Regions from separate parts of the Pseudescherichia sp. L3 genome, predicted to be linked through region 3. Evidence: predicted binding sites of a transcription regulator. Region 3 holds the regulator's gene; each other region holds the start of a gene.

Region 1 (2,271 bases), on a different contig from region 3:
TGCTCGTTGGTCAGCTGATCCGGGTTCATCACTTCCCCGCCCGCTGACGGTTCGGTTGGCGCACGTACGCCCGGCTGACGGCTCTCCAGCTCTTTAATATAACGCCAGCGCTCTTCCGGCTTCGGCGGTAGCCCGTTGCCCGTGACCTTCTGGCTCTGCAGGGTCTCGGACTCCTCTTTTTTATGATGGGTAATAAAGTAAAGGCCACCGAGAAAGGCCACCAGCACGGCGGCTGCAATCGCCACCATAGCAGGCGAGACAGCAGGCGTATTACGTTGCTTCTTCCTTGAGGTGCTCGTTTTTCGCCGCGAAGGAGCCGATTGGCTGCGGCGTACATAATCTCGTTGGGCCACTATCGTTTCGCTGTATTCATTCGTTTATTGGGCCGTCATGTTACTTAAGCGACGGGACTTTGACCAGACGCGGAAGTCCGAAAGCAGGCGCTGTTACGTAAGCGCCTGTGTCGACCCGCGCACGATTAATTCGCAATCCAGCAGGCGCGATCCGCTGCTGACTACCTGGCCATGTAGCTGATCTAACAGCAATAGCATCGCCTCACGGCCAATCTCAAAGCGCGGCTGGGCGACCGTCGTCAGCGGCGGATCGCAGAACTGGGCGAGTGAAATATTATCGAAACCAATAATAGAGAGATCCTGCGGAATTTTAAGACCCTGCCGTTTCGCGCAGGAGAGTGCGCCAAGGGCCATGACGTCGCTGTGGCAGAATACCGCCGTAGGCGGCTTCGGCAGCGCCAGCAATTGCTCCATGGCACTGCTCCCCGCCTCGTAGGTGAAGTTGCCGCGGGCGATATAGTGCGGGTCAACGGTGATGCCGGATCGGCGCAGCGCCTGGACGTAACCCTGCAGGCGGTAGTGGCACAGCGGCATCTCTTCCGGCCCGGCAATACAGCCAATCCGCTGGTGCCCCTGCTCCAGCAGGTAGTTAACGGCGTTAAAGGCCGCCGTCAGGTTATCGATGTGCACCGTGGGCAGCTCCAGCTCCGGCGCGAACTCGTTGGCCATCACCATCGGCGGCAGGTTGCGCTGCTCCTCGATGCTGGCGTCAAAGGGCAGGCGCGAGCCGAGCAGCAGCATACCGTCAATCTGCTTGGTGATGATCAGATCGATGAACGTCTTCTCCTGCTGGTTCTGGTGGGCGCAGTCGCCAATCAGTACCAGATAGCCCTGCTCGGCGGCGGTCACTTCAATACCGCGAATGATTTCGCTGAAAAAGGGATCGCAGATATCCGGCACGATGACCAGCAGCGTGCGCGATTCGTTGCGTTTAATGTTGCGGCCCATCGCCTGTGGCAAATAGCCCACCTCCAGCGCCGCCTGCTCAACGCGATTGCGGGTCGCCTGGGAGACTTTATCCGGGTTCATCAACGCCCTGGACACGGTTGCCGTAGAAACTTTCGCTTTCTGGGCCACATCTTTCATGGTCGCCGCAGCAACCTCTTTCTTAACCTTCAACTCTTTCTCCTCGCATGCCTGGCATAAGCGCAGGCGCATCCCTTATGTGCGACATTACCCACATTTTTAGCAGATCGTTTATCAGTACGGTTACACTATTTTCAGGAAAATTGTGATGGAGGTTGAATTTTTCGATCCGACTCGCATCCCTGGCCTCGCTAACCCTCAATCGGATCCACGTCCAGCACCCACTTCACCTTGCGCGCCTCCGGCAGGGTATTAATCAGCGCCAGCGCGCCGCTGACGATATGCTGCAGGCGAATACGCGAGGGGTGCTGAAGCAGCAGCTGCCAGCGATAGCGACCGCCGCGTTTCGGAGCAAGGGCAGGCACCGGGCCGAGTAGCCAGAGATGGCTATCCACCAGCGGGCTGGCCTGCAGCAGATTGCGCAGCTGCTGCAGAAAGAGCGGGGCCTGCTGGTTGTTATGATCCTCTGCGCGGATGATGACGTGGCTGGTCCACGGCGGCAGCTGTAGCGTCTGCCGCTCTGCCAGCGCCTCTTCGGCAAAAGCATCATAGCCTTTATAGAGCAGGGTTTGCAGAAGCGGGTGCTCAGGGTGGTGGGTCTGTAAAATCACCTCCCCCTGTTTGCCCGCGCGTCCGGCACGGCCGGAGACCTGGGTGTAGAGTTGGGCAAAACGCTCGGCGGCGCGGAAGTCAGCCGAGAACAGCGCTCCGTCGACGTCCAGCAGTGCCACCAGGGTGACGTCCGGGAAGTGATGCCCCTTCGCCAGCATCTGCGTGCCGATCAGAATACGCGCGCCGCCACGATGCACCTCTGCCAGATGCTGCTCCAGCG
Region 2 (2,271 bases), on a different contig from region 3:
GGTTGAACGCAGGTGGGTGAAGTGAATGCGATCGCCGAAGGTTTCTACCATCTTCACCAGATCGTTATCGGCGCGGACGCCATAGGAGCCGGTGCACATGGTGAAGCCGTTATTAATGCTGTCGACGGTCTCTTTCAGCCACTGCATATCTTCAATGGTAGAAACAATGCGCGGCAGACCGAGGATCGGGCGCGGCGGATCGTCCGGGTGTACCGCCAGGCGCACGCCAGCTTCTTCTGCCACTGGAACAATGGCCCGCAGAAAGACGGCCATGTTTTCCCGCAGCTGCGCTTTATTGATGCCGTCATACTCCGCCAGGCGAGCGCGGAACTGATCGAGGGTGTAGCCCTCTTCCGCTCCCGGCAGGCCGGCAATGATATTGCGGGTCAGTTTGTCGATCTCCGCCTCGCTGGCGTTATCGAACCAGGCTTTAGCCTGGCGCTGCTCCTCGTCGCTGTAGTCCGCTTCCGCACCGTTGCGCTTCAGCACGTGCAGCTCAAAGGCGGCAAAGGCGATCTGGTCGAAACGCAGGGCTTTGGAGCCGTCCGGCAGCTCATACTCCAGATCGGTACGCGTCCAGTCGAGGATCGGCATAAAGTTGTAGCAAACGGTATCGATACCGCAGGCCGCAAGGTTACGGATGCTCTGCTGATAGTTGGCAATCCAGGTATCAACCTGACCGCTGTGGGTTTTGATCTCTTCATGCACCGGGATGCTCTCAACCACCGACCAGGTTAACCCTTTTTCGGCCAGCAGCGCCTGGCGCTGTTTGATCTCTTCCACCGGCCAGACCTGACCGTTGGGAATATGGTGCAGCGCAGTGACTACGCCCGTTGCGCCTGCCTGACGCACATCATCAAGAGAAACCGGATCGTTCGGACCGTACCAACGCCAGGTGTGTTCCATCGCCTAACCCTCAAATAAAGTTGTTATACCAATATGGCTCATACAGATGACGACTACCATACATGTTTCCCAACCAGGGTCAATTGGTGCCCCTGCTTTGATTGATCCAGCTCACGTTCCGCAGATATTTGAGGCACACCAATTTAATTTGCTGTCATATAACTTTACACTGCATCTTGTTAATTATTAGTTAATCAGGTGTGTTGGTCATGAAAAATATTGCCTCAGTTGCCCTCGCGGACAGCGTTCAACGGCCAGGGTACGATCGTCAGGCGCTGCGCTCGCGTATTGTCCATTTTGGATTTGGCGCTTTTCACCGCGCCCACCAGGCACTGCTAACCGATCGGGTGCTGAACGCCCGGGGCGGCGACTGGGGGATCTGTGAGATCAGCCTGTTTAGCGGTGACGCCTTAATGACCCAGCTTCGTGAGCAGGATCATTTGTTTACCGTGCTGGAGAAAGGTGCAGAAGGCAACCAGGCCATTATTGTTGGCGCGGTAAAAGAGTGCCTTAACGCTAAACTCGATTCGCTGGCAGCCATTATTGAGAAATTTTGCGAGCCGCAGGTCGCCATTGTCTCCCTGACCATCACCGAGAAAGGCTACTGCATCGATCCGGCTACCGGCAAACTGGATACCCGCAACGAGCGCATCATGCACGATCTGCAGAACCCACAGGCGCCGCACTCTGCGCCGGGCATTCTGGTTGAAGCCCTCTCCCGCCGCCGTGAGCGGGGCCTGCCGCCCTTTAGCGTTCTCTCCTGCGACAACATTCCCGACAATGGCCACGTAGTCAAAAACGCCGTGCTGGGGATGGCGCAGCAGCGATCCGCCGAGCTGGCAGAGTGGATTGGCGAGCAGGTGAGCTTCCCGGGCACGATGGTCGATCGCATTGTGCCGGCGGCCACCGACGCCTCGCTGGCCGAGATTGCCGAGGTGCTGGGGGTAGAAGATCCCTGCGCCATCAGCTGTGAGCCGTTTATCCAGTGGGTGATTGAAGATAACTTCGTCGCCGGGCGTCCTGAGTGGGAAGCCGCAGGGGTGCAGATGGTAGAGGATGTTCTGCCCTGGGAGCAGATGAAGCTGCGGATGCTCAACGGCAGCCACTCCTTTTTAGCTTACCTCGGCTACCTGGCTGGCTTTGCCCACATCAACGACTGTATGGCCGACGCGCATTTCCGTGCCGCCGCCCGACGTCTGATGCTGGACGAGCAGGCACCCACGCTGCGCATTACCGGCGTCGATCTCACTGACTATGCCGAGAGCCTGCTGGCGCGCTTTGCCAACCCGGCGCTGCAGCACCGCACCTGGCAGATTGCAATGGACGGTAGCCAAAAGCTCCCCCAGCGCATGCTGGAGAGTATTC
Region 3 (2,271 bases):
CTCCCACAGCGGCTGGCGGCGTTGCTGGTCGGCCATCAGGTCGCGGCTATAGAGCGGACGCTGGGTACGCAGCACCCGGGCGATACGGCTAAAGTGCCAGGCACAGAACTGCCCAACCGGGTTTTGCGGATGCTGGCGGGCGATCTTCTCCAGCGCGCCAATCTGCTTCTCCATGGTGAAACGGGTCGGGTAGCGATGATACAGAATGTCGTCCGCCAGTACCCGAAGCCGGGCAGCGACCACCTGCGCATTCCAGCGGATCACCGCTTCGGCGTGGCTGCGCTCCACCAGCTTCTGCACCTCTTCCGGCTGGTGCAGGCTTACCGAGATGTGCTCCTGCAGATCCAGCGCCACCTGAAACGCCCGCAGCAGACGTTTGTAGTCGTTATGCTGGTTGGCAGCGAGCATATGCAGCTGCTGATAGCACTGGGTGATGAGATCCACCGCCTTTTGCTGACGCGCCAGCAGCGGTGGCAGGGCCTTCTCCGGATCGGCGTGCTGCGTCAGCAGGCTGTACTTCGCCTCGCAGTAGTCGGCGAGCTGGCGGTAGAGCAGGCTTAACGATTCGCGCAGGGGCTGCTCGCGCCACAGCCAGAACCAAAACCAGTTAAATGCCCCATACCAGAGCGTGCCAAGGGCGTAGATGAGCAGTGGCTCCCAGATCGGCATATTGCCCGCCAGGCTCAGGGTAAAGATAGCGGCGATAAGCGAAGCGGGCAGCAGGCGCGCGTGTAGAGGACTGATTTCCGCCGTGACGCCAAGCAGCATTGCCAGCCCGGCGAGGATCAGCGGGAGCGCAACGTTGGCCCCCAGCAGCAGCTGCACCGCCAGGCTACAGCCGGCAAACAGCGAGCCGCCGATAATCAGGCGCTTAAAGAAGCGTTTGTGTGGGGTATCGAGACCGGCAATGTTGCAGCAGGCGGGCACCAGCGAGAACAGTAGACCATGCTGAAGATGACCCAGCGCCAGGCCGATGGCCACGGGAAGACACAGCACCAGCGTTTGCCGCAGTGCGTAGTTAACTTCGGGGTGGTAGATTAACCTGCGCCACATGAGGAGGAGAGCAAAAACGGCGTCCGCGAGGCGATACGCCGTTTTTAAAGCTTAACGTGTTCCGTAGACGACGATGGTTTTGCCGTGCGCGGAGATCAGGTTCTGATCTTCCAGCATCTTCAGAATACGGCCCACGGTTTCACGGGAGCAGCCGACGATCTGACCGATCTCCTGGCGGGTGATTTTGATCTGCATCCCGTCCGGATGGGTCATGGCGTCCGGCTGTTTAGCCAGGTTCAGCAGGGTCTGCGCGATACGGCCGGTCACGTCGAGGAAGGCAAGGTTGCCCACTTTCTCAGAGGTGACCTGCAGGCGGCGAGCCATCTGCGACGAAAGGCGCATCAGAATATCCGGGTTGACCTGGATAAGCTGACGGAATTTTTTATAGGAAATTTCGGCCACTTCACAGGCGGTTTTCGCCCGTACCCATGCGCTGCGCTCCTGGCCCTCTTCAAACAGGCCCAGTTCACCGATAAAGTCTCCCTGGTTCAGGTAAGAGAGGATCATCTCTTTCCCTTCTTCGTCCTTGATGAGCACTGCCACTGAGCCTTTGACGATGTAATACAACGTTTCCGCTTTTTCACCCTGGTGAATCAGCGTGCTCTTCGATGGGTACTTATGAATGTGGCAATGAGACAAGAACCATTCGAGAGTCGGGTCTGTTTGTGGTTTGCCAAGCACCATGCGCGGTTATCCTCTGTTATAAGCTGGCGCCAGTCGCGGGACGGATCCGGCGGCTGGGGTTGCAATCATATGCTTCCCGAATCCTGGGAAGGGGGCCGTCAATATAGGCATGCGGCCTGTAATGGTTGAAGTCCTCTGCATACCTGCATAATGTCAATACATTACCGTAGCATCCTGACTGTTTTAGCATAGCTTTTGCCGTGTGTCTCCTGGTGTCTCGCTTCAGCTTGATGCATGTCGCCTTCCGTTGCGCGTTTTACTCGGCGCGCGTAATCTGTCGGGAAAATTGCCACTCTGGAGTGATGAAAATGCAAGCACGCGTAAAATGGGTTGAAGGGCTGACGTTCCTTGGCGAATCCGCCTCTGGTCATCAGGTGTTAATGGACGGCAACTCCGGGGATAAAGCCCCCAGCCCGATGGAGATGGTGCTGATGGCGGCAGGCGGATGCAGCGCCATCGACGTGGTGTCGATCCTGCAGAAAGGCCGTCATAGCGTGTCCGATTGCGAAGTGAAGCTGACCTCCGAGCGCCGGG

Evidence for each region. Region 3 encodes CRP, which controls carbon source genes, mostly activating them, when cyclic AMP is high. Its sites were predicted from a motif close to ATGTGANNNNNNTCACAT; they were not measured.
Region 1: a site for CRP is predicted at 1,519-1,536, ahead of cytR (DNA-binding transcriptional regulator CytR). Genes of this name have one in related genera too.
Region 2: a site for CRP is predicted at 1,033-1,050, ahead of NR795_RS10105 (mannitol dehydrogenase family protein). Genes of this name have one in related genera too.

The regions. Positions count from the first base shown of each region.
Region 1 covers NZ_JANKYC010000005.1:81,552-83,822, forward strand. The annotation lists gene ftsN (cell division protein FtsN) at 1-353, opposite strand, end outside; gene cytR (DNA-binding transcriptional regulator CytR) at 447-1,472, opposite strand; gene priA (primosomal protein N') at 1,631-2,271, opposite strand, start outside.
Region 2 covers NZ_JANKYC010000001.1:2,064,669-2,066,939, forward strand. The annotation lists gene uxuA (mannonate dehydratase) at 1-906, opposite strand, end outside; gene NR795_RS10105 (mannitol dehydrogenase family protein) at 1,116-2,271, shown strand, end outside.
Region 3 covers NZ_JANKYC010000003.1:49,103-51,373, reverse strand. The annotation lists gene NR795_RS15595 (YccS/YhfK family putative transporter) at 1-1,053, opposite strand, end outside; gene crp (cAMP-activated global transcriptional regulator CRP) at 1,105-1,737, opposite strand; gene NR795_RS15585 (OsmC family protein) at 2,046-2,271, shown strand, end outside.